3 regions of the Kocuria atrinae genome follow, and region 1 is predicted to be linked to each of the others. Evidence: riboswitches for the same ligand, from Rfam matches in the RefSeq annotation. Region 1 holds a riboswitch; each other region holds the start of a gene.
What was found. Region 1 has a riboswitch for S-adenosylmethionine ahead of ABD283_RS04670 (O-acetylhomoserine aminocarboxypropyltransferase/cysteine synthase family protein). Riboswitches for the same ligand answer to the same signal wherever they lie in the genome.
Positions count from the first base shown of each region.

Region 1 (3,265 bases):
GGAGAACAGCAGGCCCCAGAACCATGTGATCCCGCCTCACTGCAAAGTAACCGTGGTTACTACGCAGTGAGGCGGGATCAATTGGTTGGTCACCCAATGACCGTCAGGCAACCACCTGACGCTTGGCGGAAATCACCCCGGTGTTGAAGCCGGCCAGGTGCAGGCCGCCGTGGAAGCGGGCGTGTTCGATCTTCACGCAGCGATCCATCACGGCGTTGAGCCCGGCGTTCTCGGCGATCGCCGCGGCTTCCTCACTCCACGAGCCCAGCTGCATCCACACGGTCTTGGCGCCGAGGTCCACGGCCTCCTGGGCCACGCCGGGCAGATCGGAGTCCTTGCGGAACGCGTCCACCATGTCCGGGACCTCGGGCAGGTCCGCGAGCGAGGGGTAGATCTTCTGGCCCAGCACCTCGTCCAACACGGGGTTCACGAAGTACACGCGGTACGGGGACGAAGACAGTAGATACGTGGCCACGAAGTAGCTGGCCCGCGCGGGCTTATTGGACATGCCCACGATCGCGATCGACTCGGTGTTGCGCAGGATGTTCAGTCGCTCGGGGGCGCTGGGGCCCACCCAGGTGCGTTCGGTGCTCATGCGTGGACTCCTTCGGCAGCTTTTTCGGACGTGGGTTCGGCGGTGGCCGCTGCGGGCGTCACGGTTTCGACGACGTCGCCCTCGCGGTTGATCCCGGTCGCGGCGGTCAGTGCCTGGTCCAGATCCCACAGGATGTCCGCGGGGTCCTCGAGACCCACGGAAATGCGAATCAGGTCTTCCCTCACGCCGCCGGATTCCAGCTGCTCGGAGGTGAGCTGCTGGTGGGTGGTGGACGCCGGGTGCAGCACCAGGGTGCGGGCGTCACCAATGTTGGCCAGGTGCGAGGCCAGCTGCAGGTTCTCGATGAACCGGCCGCCCACTTCGCGGCCGCTGAGCTGATCGGTGCCGGCTACACCGAAGGCGAACACGGAACCGATGCCCTGGGGCAAGTACTTCTGGGCGCGTTCGTGGTGCGGGTGATCTTCGAGACCCGCGTAGTTCACGTAGCCGATGCGCGGATCGGTGGCCAGCCACTGCACGACCTCTTGCGCGTTCGCCACGTGGGCGTCCATGCGCTGGGGGAGGGTTTCCACTCCCTGCAGCAGGTTCCACGCGGCCTGCGGGGTCAGCGATGGACCGATGTCGCGCAGCTGCTCGGAACGCAGCTTGGTCAGGAAGCCGTACTCACCGAAGTTCCCCCACCAGGTCACGTTGTTGTACGAGGGGACCGGTTCGGTCATGGCAGGGAACTTGCCGTTGCCCCAGTTGAAGCGACCGGCTTCGACCACCACACCGCCCAGGGTGTTGCCGTGGCCGCCCAGGAACTTGGTGACCGAGTGGATCACGATGTCCGCACCGTGCTCGAACGGGCGGCACAGGTACGGGGTGTTGAGCGTGGCGTCCACGATCAGCGGCAGACCGGCCTCGTGGGCGACTTCCGCGAGGCCTTCCAGATCGGCAATTTCACCGGACGGGTTGGCCACGAGCTCGGTGTAAACGGCCTTGGTGTTCTCGGTGATGGCCGCCTTGTAATCGGCGGGATCGGTGCCGGGAACAAAGGTGGTCTCCACACCGAAGCGGCGCAGGGTTACATCCAACTGCGTGACGGTTCCGCCGTAGAGCTGCGAGGAGGCGACCACGTGATCGCCCTGCCCGCACAGCGCGGCAAAGGTGATGAACTCGGCCGCCATGCCGGAGGAGGTTGCTACCGCACCGATACCACCCTCGAGGGACGCGATGCGCTCCTCCAAGGCAGCCACGGTGGGGTTGCCGATGCGCGAGTAGATGTTGCCGTACTTCTGCAGCGCGAAGAGGTTGGCGGCGTCGTCGGCGTCTTTGAAGACGAACGAGCTGGTCTGGTAGATCGGAACGGAACGGGCGCCGTGCTCGGCGTCCGGGGTGCCGCCTGCGTGCAGTGCACGGGTGCGGAAACCGAACTGGTGCTCGGCCATAGGGCTCCTCCTTGTCGGCCGCGTACAGCTCCCGTCCGAACACTGCCCGGGGCCGCGCAGCACTCCATCGGTCCTGGCGGTAGCACCGTGCAGTAGGCCGATCACTGCGGGTTGCTGCGGCGTCTTCGATCCAGGTCTCTCGGCCGCTCGGGATGGTGAGTCCATTGTGTCGCGTGGGTGGCGGCGTTCACAAACCGGGGCCCGCAGGTGACCACGGTGCGAGACGACCGCCGACGCCGCCGCGCGGCGCCTCCCGCGTGGCCACGCTGATTAGGCGTACTTCTCCGGGTTCATCCGGCGGAGATTTTCCCGGGCGACCTCGGTGAGGTTCTCCAGCGGGAGGCCCGCGGGGCAGACCTCCATGCAGTCGCCCAGTAGGGAGCAGGGGCCGAACTCGTGCTCGGCGGCGTCCAGAACTTTGCTCGAGCGCTCGTTGCGCTCCTCCGGGGTCTTGGCCAACGGCGGAAGTTCCTTGAGCAACGTGCCCACGTACAACTGGCCGGAACCGTTGGGGCACGCGGCCACGCACGCCCCGCAGCTGATGCAACCGGCGTTACTCAGGGCCTTGAGCGCGACCGGGAATTTGGCTTCCTTGGCCACTCGGCGCAGAGCCTTCTTGTCCACGGACAGGTCCTTCTTGACCGGGAACGAGCCCGCGCGCATGGGTTCGATGAAGATCTCGTCCCCGTCGCGGTAGGCCCGCAGTGACTGCGTGCACGAGGCCTGGTTCTTGTCCGGGCCGTGGGGCACGCCGTCCACGGTCACGCCGCACTTGCCGCAGATACCTTCGCGGCAGCCGTCGTCAAAGCTGACGGGGTCATCGCCCTGGCGGGTGAGGGTTTCGTTGACGGCATCGAGCAGGTCCAGAATGCTCATGTCCTCGCGAGCCTCGACCGGGCTCACGGCCACGAAATTGCCCTGGTCCTCCGCGGTGGCCTGCCGCCACACGTGCACGGTCAGCAGCATCAGCGCACCACCTTGGCCTGCACGGCCGCGGGGATGGTGACGTTTCCGAGAGCCACAGCGGTGCCCACCAGCTTGGCTACGGCCTCGGTCAGCTGGGCGCGCTGTTCGGTGGTCGTGAAGCCGGCGTCCATGGCGGCCGTGCGCACGCCGTGAATCATGTGGCCGGCCAAGGCCGCCATCGAGGCGGTGTAGAAGAATGCGACGCTCGGGCGGGACAGGCTTGCCACCAGGTTCCCGTAGGCGTCCCCGTGCCGATGCTTCGACGACGCCGCCGGGCGCGCACCCACCGTCAGATCCGCTACGTGGTAGGCCG
Region 1 is NZ_BAAAQA010000008.1:18,924-22,188, reverse strand. Features, by position in the region: gene ABD283_RS04675 (CoA-binding protein) at 104-595, opposite strand; gene ABD283_RS04670 (O-acetylhomoserine aminocarboxypropyltransferase/cysteine synthase family protein) at 592-1,986, opposite strand; SAM riboswitch class I at 2,048-2,145, opposite strand; gene ABD283_RS04665 (2Fe-2S iron-sulfur cluster-binding protein) at 2,257-2,952, opposite strand; gene ABD283_RS04660 (succinate dehydrogenase cytochrome b subunit) at 2,952-3,265, opposite strand, start outside.

Region 2 (3,265 bases), on a different contig from region 1:
ATGTCGTCAATATTCTCCAAACCCACGGACAGCCGCACGAAGCCGGGCTCGATACCGGTTGCCCGCTGTTCCTGGTCGGTCAACTGCGAGTGAGTGGTCGAGGCCGGGTGGATCACCAGGGAGCGCGCATCGCCGATGTTGGCCACGTTGGAGTGCAAGGTCAGGGCATCCACGAATGCGGTGCCCGCCTCGCGTCCACCGTCAAGTACGAAACCGAGCACGGAACCCGCACCCTTGGGAGCGTATTTCTTGCCGCGTTCGTGCCACGGCGAGGAGGCGAGGCCCGCATAGGAGACCGCACGAACGTCGTCGCGCGCCTCGAGCCACTCCGCGACCTTCTGGGCGTTGGCCACGTGGCGATCCATGCGCAGGGAGAGTGTCTCGATGCCCTGCTCGATGAGGAACGCGTTGAACGGGGAAATCGACGACCCCAGGTCGCGCAGCAACTGCACGCGAGCCTTGAGAATGTAGGACAGATTCACTCCGAAGATGCCGTCCTGACCGAGGGCCTGAGCATAGACCAGACCGTTGTAGGACGCGTCCGGCTCATTGAAGGCCGGGAAGCGCTGCGGATCCTGACCGAAGTCGAAGTTGCCCGCATCCACGATCATGCCACCGATGGCCGTTCCGTGACCGCCCATGAATTTGGTGGCCGAGTGCACCACGATGTCAGCGCCCCACTCGATCGGTCGGATCAGGTACGGCGTGGCAATCGTGTTGTCCACGATCAACGGCACACCGGATTCGTGGGCGACTGCGGAAATGGCTTCGATGTCCAGCACGTCATTGCGCGGATTGGGGATGGTCTCCCCGAAGAACGCCACCGTGTTGGGCCGAACTGCAGCGCGCCAGGCCTCGGGATCGTCCGGATCAGAAACGAAGGTGGTCTCCACACCCATCTTGGGCAGCGTGTGATGCAACAGGTTGTACGTGCCGCCGTACATTGACGGGCTGGCCACCACGTGGGTTCCGGCGCCGCCCAGGTTCAGGATCGCAAAGGTAGAGGCGGCTTGGCCCGAGCTGAGCATCAGTGCGCCCACGCCGCCCTCGAGAGAAGCGACTCGATTTTCGACCACTTCCGTAGTCGGGTTAGTCAGACGCGTGTAAATGGGGCCGAGTTCCGCCAGGGCAAAACGGTTGGCCGCTGTCTCCGCATCCGGGAACACGTAGGAGGTGGTCTGGTGGATCGGCAGTGCCCGTGAACCGGTGGTGGGGTCAGGCTCCTGGCCCGCGTGGATCTGACGGGTTTCGAATGCCCAACCCTGCGGGCTGGACGGGGTGGCTGCGGGGCTCATACCGCACTCCCTTTCAACATCAGGGGCCCGGTGAACGATCCGCAGCACGATGCCCGTGCAGCGATCGGGCACCTGTGACCCGCGCTTGCCAACACCGAAGAATTGCGGTGCGGCCCGGTCCTCACCCAGGGCACCCCACCGCGGAGGGAGGGTTGCCGGTCAGCTAGCTGGGGCTTCTCGCTGACTCTCGTGACCTGCACTTCATTGTCCGGAGCCGGTGCCTAGAACGTCAAGCTGAGTTACCCGCGTCACACGGTCATGTTTCAGCTCTCGATTTGGAGACCACTGTGCGCGGTGTCACGATGTGACCATGAAACTGGATCATGTCTCATTCGCAGCACAATCCGATGGTCTTGAAGCCACCACGGAACGGATTGCCGATCAGCTAGGGATCGAACCGGTCAAGGGCGGAATCCACCCGCGCTTCGGAACGCGAAACATGATCCTGCCCCTCACGGGTCACCAGTACGTGGAAGTGGTCGAGGTTCTCGAGCACCCCGCCGCGGACAAGGCGCCGTTCGGTCAGGCCGTCCGCGCCCGCTCCGAGGCCGGTGGAGGTTGGCTCGGCTGGGTGGTCGAGGTTCAGGATCTTACCCCCTACGAGGACAAGTTGGGCCGCCCCTCCGTACCGGGTTTCCGGTTGTTCCCGGACGGCCGCCAGCTGGAGTGGCGCCAGATCGGCGTGAAGGGTTTGATCGCGGACCCCCAGTTGCCGTTCATGGTTCGTTTTGAATCCGAGCCCGAGATGCACCCGTCCCAGGCGCGCATCACTGACGTTCAGCTGGCGGGTATGGAGATCGCAGGTTCCTCGGAGCGCGTGACCGAGTGGTTGGGCGGTCCGGTTGAAGACGTCCTGGCCTCCCTGGACGTCACCTGGTCATCCCCCAACGGGACCCCCGGCGTCATGGCAGTTTCTTTCACCACGCCGGACGGCTTGGCCACGATTTAGGTTTTCGCTGACGACGCCGCTGCCTTTGGCTCGAAAAGGTTGCGGCAGGGGCGTCGTCGCCCTTTAACCCGCCAAAAGCTGCGGTAGCAGGAAACCGGTGATGTCCAACAGCGCATGGGCGATGAGCAACGGGGCGAGGCGCCCGTAGCGGCGGTAAACCCACACGAACACCAGGCCCATGACCACGTTGCCCAGCGCGGGGCCAAAGCCTTGATACAGGTGGTAACTGGCGCGGAAGACCGAGGTGACCAGGGCAATGGTGACCCAGGACCACCCGATACGGCGCAGCCGATCACAGAGGAACGCCACCACGATGATTTCCTCGACCAGGCTGTGGCGTATGGCAGACAAAATCAGGACGGGCACCGTCCACCAGTGCTCGTTGAGGGCCGAGGTATTGATCGCCGCGGTGAGGCCCAGCGCGCGTCCCACCTGGTAGAGCCCCAGCGTTCCCAGCCCCATAACCAGGAACAAGCACATCCCCCAGACCGCATCACGTAGTGGGTGGCGACCGTCCACCCCGACGCTGCGGAGAACGTTTTTGATCCGTGGCAGGGACCCCGCCATCAGGTAAAGCGCGAGCGCCACCGGGACCAGGGCGAAACCGATACTCGCAAGCTGCCTGAGGAGATCAATGGCGGGCACTGGGCTCAGCACCCGGTTCAACGTGGCCTCGGCGTCCGAGAGCGATCCCCTGGACATTGTCTCGGCCAGGTTGAGCACGGCGTACACCGCTGAAGAGCCCAGTGACACACCCAGGACCAGCGCAATGTGGAACCACAGCTCCGACCGTGCCGGGGGCTGTTCGAGGGGTTGGGGGTGGAAGGGGTCCGTCAACACGGACACCATTGTGCCGTGCTCCTTAGACTGGGGTTCATGAGTTCCGAGAAGCCCGCATATCCCGTAGCCGTTCGACGCACCGTTCAGCGCAGTTTTCACGACCACACGTTCGACGATCATTTCGAGTGGCTGCGAGATAAGGACTCGGATGAGGTCCGCACGCATCTGGACCGCGAGAACG
Region 2 is NZ_BAAAQA010000018.1:125,627-128,891, forward strand. Features, by position in the region: gene ABD283_RS09895 (bifunctional o-acetylhomoserine/o-acetylserine sulfhydrylase) at 1-1,295, opposite strand, end outside; SAM riboswitch class IV at 1,372-1,490, opposite strand; gene ABD283_RS09900 (VOC family protein) at 1,606-2,244, shown strand; gene ABD283_RS09905 (CPBP family intramembrane glutamic endopeptidase) at 2,308-3,093, opposite strand; gene ABD283_RS09910 (S9 family peptidase) at 3,121-3,265, shown strand, end outside.
Region 2: it holds a riboswitch for S-adenosylmethionine, as region 1 does, so the genes downstream of both, ABD283_RS09895 (bifunctional o-acetylhomoserine/o-acetylserine sulfhydrylase) here and ABD283_RS04670 (O-acetylhomoserine aminocarboxypropyltransferase/cysteine synthase family protein) in region 1, are expected to answer to the same signal.

Region 3 (3,265 bases), on a different contig from region 1:
GTCCTCGCGGGGCACGGTGCGCATCACTGAAGACACGAACTTCCGGGTGGTTTCGGCCTGCGGGTAGGCAAACACGTCAGAGGTAGTTCCCATCTCCACCACACGACCGGTGTCCATGACAGCCACCCGGTCCGCGATGGAACGCACCACATCCATCTCGTGAGTGATCAGCACGATGGTGATCCCCAGTTCACGGTTCACTCGCTTGAGCAGTCCGAGGACTTCCTGGGTCGTCTCCGGGTCCAATGCCGAGGTCGATTCGTCCGCGAGCAGCAGTTCCGGGTTGGAAGCCAGCGCGCGAGCAATACCCACGCGCTGTTTTTGACCGCCGGACAACTGCTCCGGATAGTTCTTGGCCCGCTCCGTCAGCCCCACAAAATCCAGAAGCTCGGTAACCCGTTGCTTGCGTTCCTCCGGCTTCCAGCCGGCGCGCTTGAGCGGGTATTCGATGTTCCCGGCCACGGTGCGGGAGTTGAACAGGTTGAACTGCTGGAAGATCATGCCGATCTTGCGACGGATCGGTGCCAACTGGGTTTCGGACTTGCCGTCCACCCGGTTGCCCGCGACTTCCAAGGAACCGGAGCTGATGGGCTCCAGGCCGTTGATCAGACGCACGAGCGTGGACTTGCCGGCACCGGAGTACCCGATCACCGCAAAGATCTCGCCCTTGGTGATGTCCAGGGTGACGTTGTCCACGGCGTTGACCACGCGGGGTTCCCGCTTGGATCCGCCCGTGTAGACCTTGCTGACATCCCGGAAGCGCACCAGGGTGCGCTCACTGGATACTTCGGTCACTGGGTCTGTTCCTTCAGGTCTTCCTGGTACCGCTTCAAGAGGTCCTTGAGTTCCTGCTGGTCCACCTCGGTCGGAACGGCCGTGCCCTTGCTCTCCTCGTCCTCCGCCTCCAAGACCTTGGGATCGTAATAGAAGCTTGCAACCTGCTTGAGCGTCTCGTTGTCCGCATTGGCCTCGGTGGCGGCGAACAGGTTGTTGAAGACCCTTGCGCTGTCCGTCTCCGGGTCATCCGTGGCGAGGGCGGAGTTCGGGTCAATGTCCGCGCGGCCCAGGAAGTCGTTGTTCACCACTGAGGCGGCCACGGAATCCATCGACAGAACCGTCTGCTCGGCAGACACGGGGCGAACGGAAACCTTGGACTTCTCGGTGTCGATGTCGCCTTCGGTCGGGGCAATCGTGTCCTTGGTGAACTCGACCAGGCCCTCCTGCTTAAGCAGGTTCAGCGCGCGACCCAAGTTAATCGAGTCGTTTGGAATGGCGACCTCGTCGCCTTCCTTGAGCTGGTCCACGGAGTCGTACTTGCTGGAGTACATTCCCAACGGGTAGATCGCGGTGGATCCCACCGGGGTAATCGTGTCACCGGAGTTGTTGTTGTAGTCAGCCAGGTACGCCGTGTGCTGGAACCAGTTCATGTCCACATCACCGCTCTTGGTCGCGGGGTTCGGCTGGTTGTAGTCGCTGAAATCAACGTACTCCACGGTGATGTCGTTCTCGGCAGCAACTTCCTTGAGGGCGTCATGTGCGGGCTCCGAGCCGACAATGCCGATGGTAATGGTGCCGTCAGCAGCGGGATCGGAGGATTCTGAGTCTCCGCCGCCGCACGCGGTCAGGGTGAGGCCGATGGTGGTGGCCAGCGCAAGGGGGATCAAACGGTGAGATCGCACGATGTGCCTTTCCGAGGTGTGGAATGTTCTGGGCGATTAACAACGAAATGCGGTGCGTCGAGGACACACCGCAGTCGTAGGGCTCGTGCTAGTTGATTCGGGAAACCGCACTTGCCGGGAGCTACGTTAACCGCGGCCGGATGGTCATCTGGGGCACCCCGCTACGGGAGAGGGTTGCCGTCCGGCCAGCCAGAGCTTCGCGCCGGATCTCGTCATCCGGTGCCAATCCTAACACAGGGTAGGCCGTGCTCAGCGTGTCCTAAAACGCTGCGCTATCAGCCGATCCGCGCGATCCCTGGCCCATTCCTCCGCGCCGAGAACATCCTCGAGCCGAGGGGATCTCTCGCCCTCGTGTTCGTCCACAACTGCAGCCACGGTGTCCACGATGTCCGTGAACTTCACCTCACCCCGGTGGAAGGCATACACGGCCTGCTCATTGGCGGCATTGAAGACGGCGGGCCATGTGCCACCCAGGTTTCCGGCGTGCTTCATCAGATCGATCGCGGGGAATGCCTCGGAATCCAGCGGCTCGAAGGTCCACTGCGCGGCTTGTGTCCAATCGCAGGGTGCCGCTGCACCGGTAATTCTGTGCGGCCACCCGATACCCAGGGCGATGGGCAAGCGCATGTCGGGCGGTGAGGCCTGGGCCAGCGTGGAACCGTCCACGAACTGCACCATGGAGTGCACCACGGACTGCGGGTGCACGGTCACGTCGATCCGATCCAGCTCGATGTCGAAGAGCAAGGAGGCTTCCAGAACTTCGAGGGCTTTGTTGACCATGGTTGCCGAGTTCGTCGTCACCATGACCCCCATATCCCATGTGGGGTGCTTGAGGGCCTGCTCGGGAGTCACCGCCTGCAGGTCTTCGCGCTTCATTCCGCGGAACGGACCGCCGGACGCGGTCAGGATCAATCGGTCCACCTCGCTTGTACGCCCTCCCCGCAGCGCCTGAGCCAGTGCGGAGTGCTCGGAATCCACCGGGATCAACGGAGTTTCCAGTCCGGTTGCCCCTGCGGCCTGCTTGACCAGAGGGCCGCCAGCGATCAGGGACTCCTTGTTAGCCAGAGCCACGGGTTTTCCAGCGTGCAGGGCGGCAAGAGTCGGTGCCAATCCGATCGACCCGGTGATGCCGTTGAGCACTACGTCAGAGTCGGACCATTCGGCCACGCGTGTCGAAGCGTCCGGCCCGTGGAAGATTTCCGGGTTGAACCCCGTGAGTCCCTCCCCCACCGCCCGTTGGGAGATGAGCTCTCTCAGCTCCCTCGCGTGCTCGGCGGTGCCGCTGGTTCCGACCGCCGCCACTCGTTCGCGGACAGCCTGCTCGGCCAACAGGGCAAGATTTGACGTTCCCGCGGCCAAGGCCGTGACCGACAGCGGTGGGTGCCCTGCGGCGGCGTCGTCCTCCCCCGGCCGCCTCAACTGTCGCGCGGAGGCGACGACGTCGAGCGCTTGCGTGCCGATGGATCCTGTGGACCCGAGAACGACCACGCGCCGGGAGTGGTCGCGAGTGGCCAGGTCGAATTCGGGGGTCATGGTCAAGGGAGCGTCAGACATGGTTACCAGTATCTCGCGGATCAAACATGGTC
Region 3 is NZ_BAAAQA010000018.1:77,040-80,304, forward strand. Features, by position in the region: gene ABD283_RS09665 (methionine ABC transporter ATP-binding protein) at 1-795, opposite strand, end outside; gene ABD283_RS09670 (MetQ/NlpA family ABC transporter substrate-binding protein) at 792-1,679, opposite strand; SAM riboswitch class IV at 1,782-1,896, opposite strand; gene dxr (1-deoxy-D-xylulose-5-phosphate reductoisomerase) at 1,929-3,212, opposite strand.
Region 3: it holds a riboswitch for S-adenosylmethionine, as region 1 does, so the genes downstream of both, ABD283_RS09670 (MetQ/NlpA family ABC transporter substrate-binding protein) here and ABD283_RS04670 (O-acetylhomoserine aminocarboxypropyltransferase/cysteine synthase family protein) in region 1, are expected to answer to the same signal.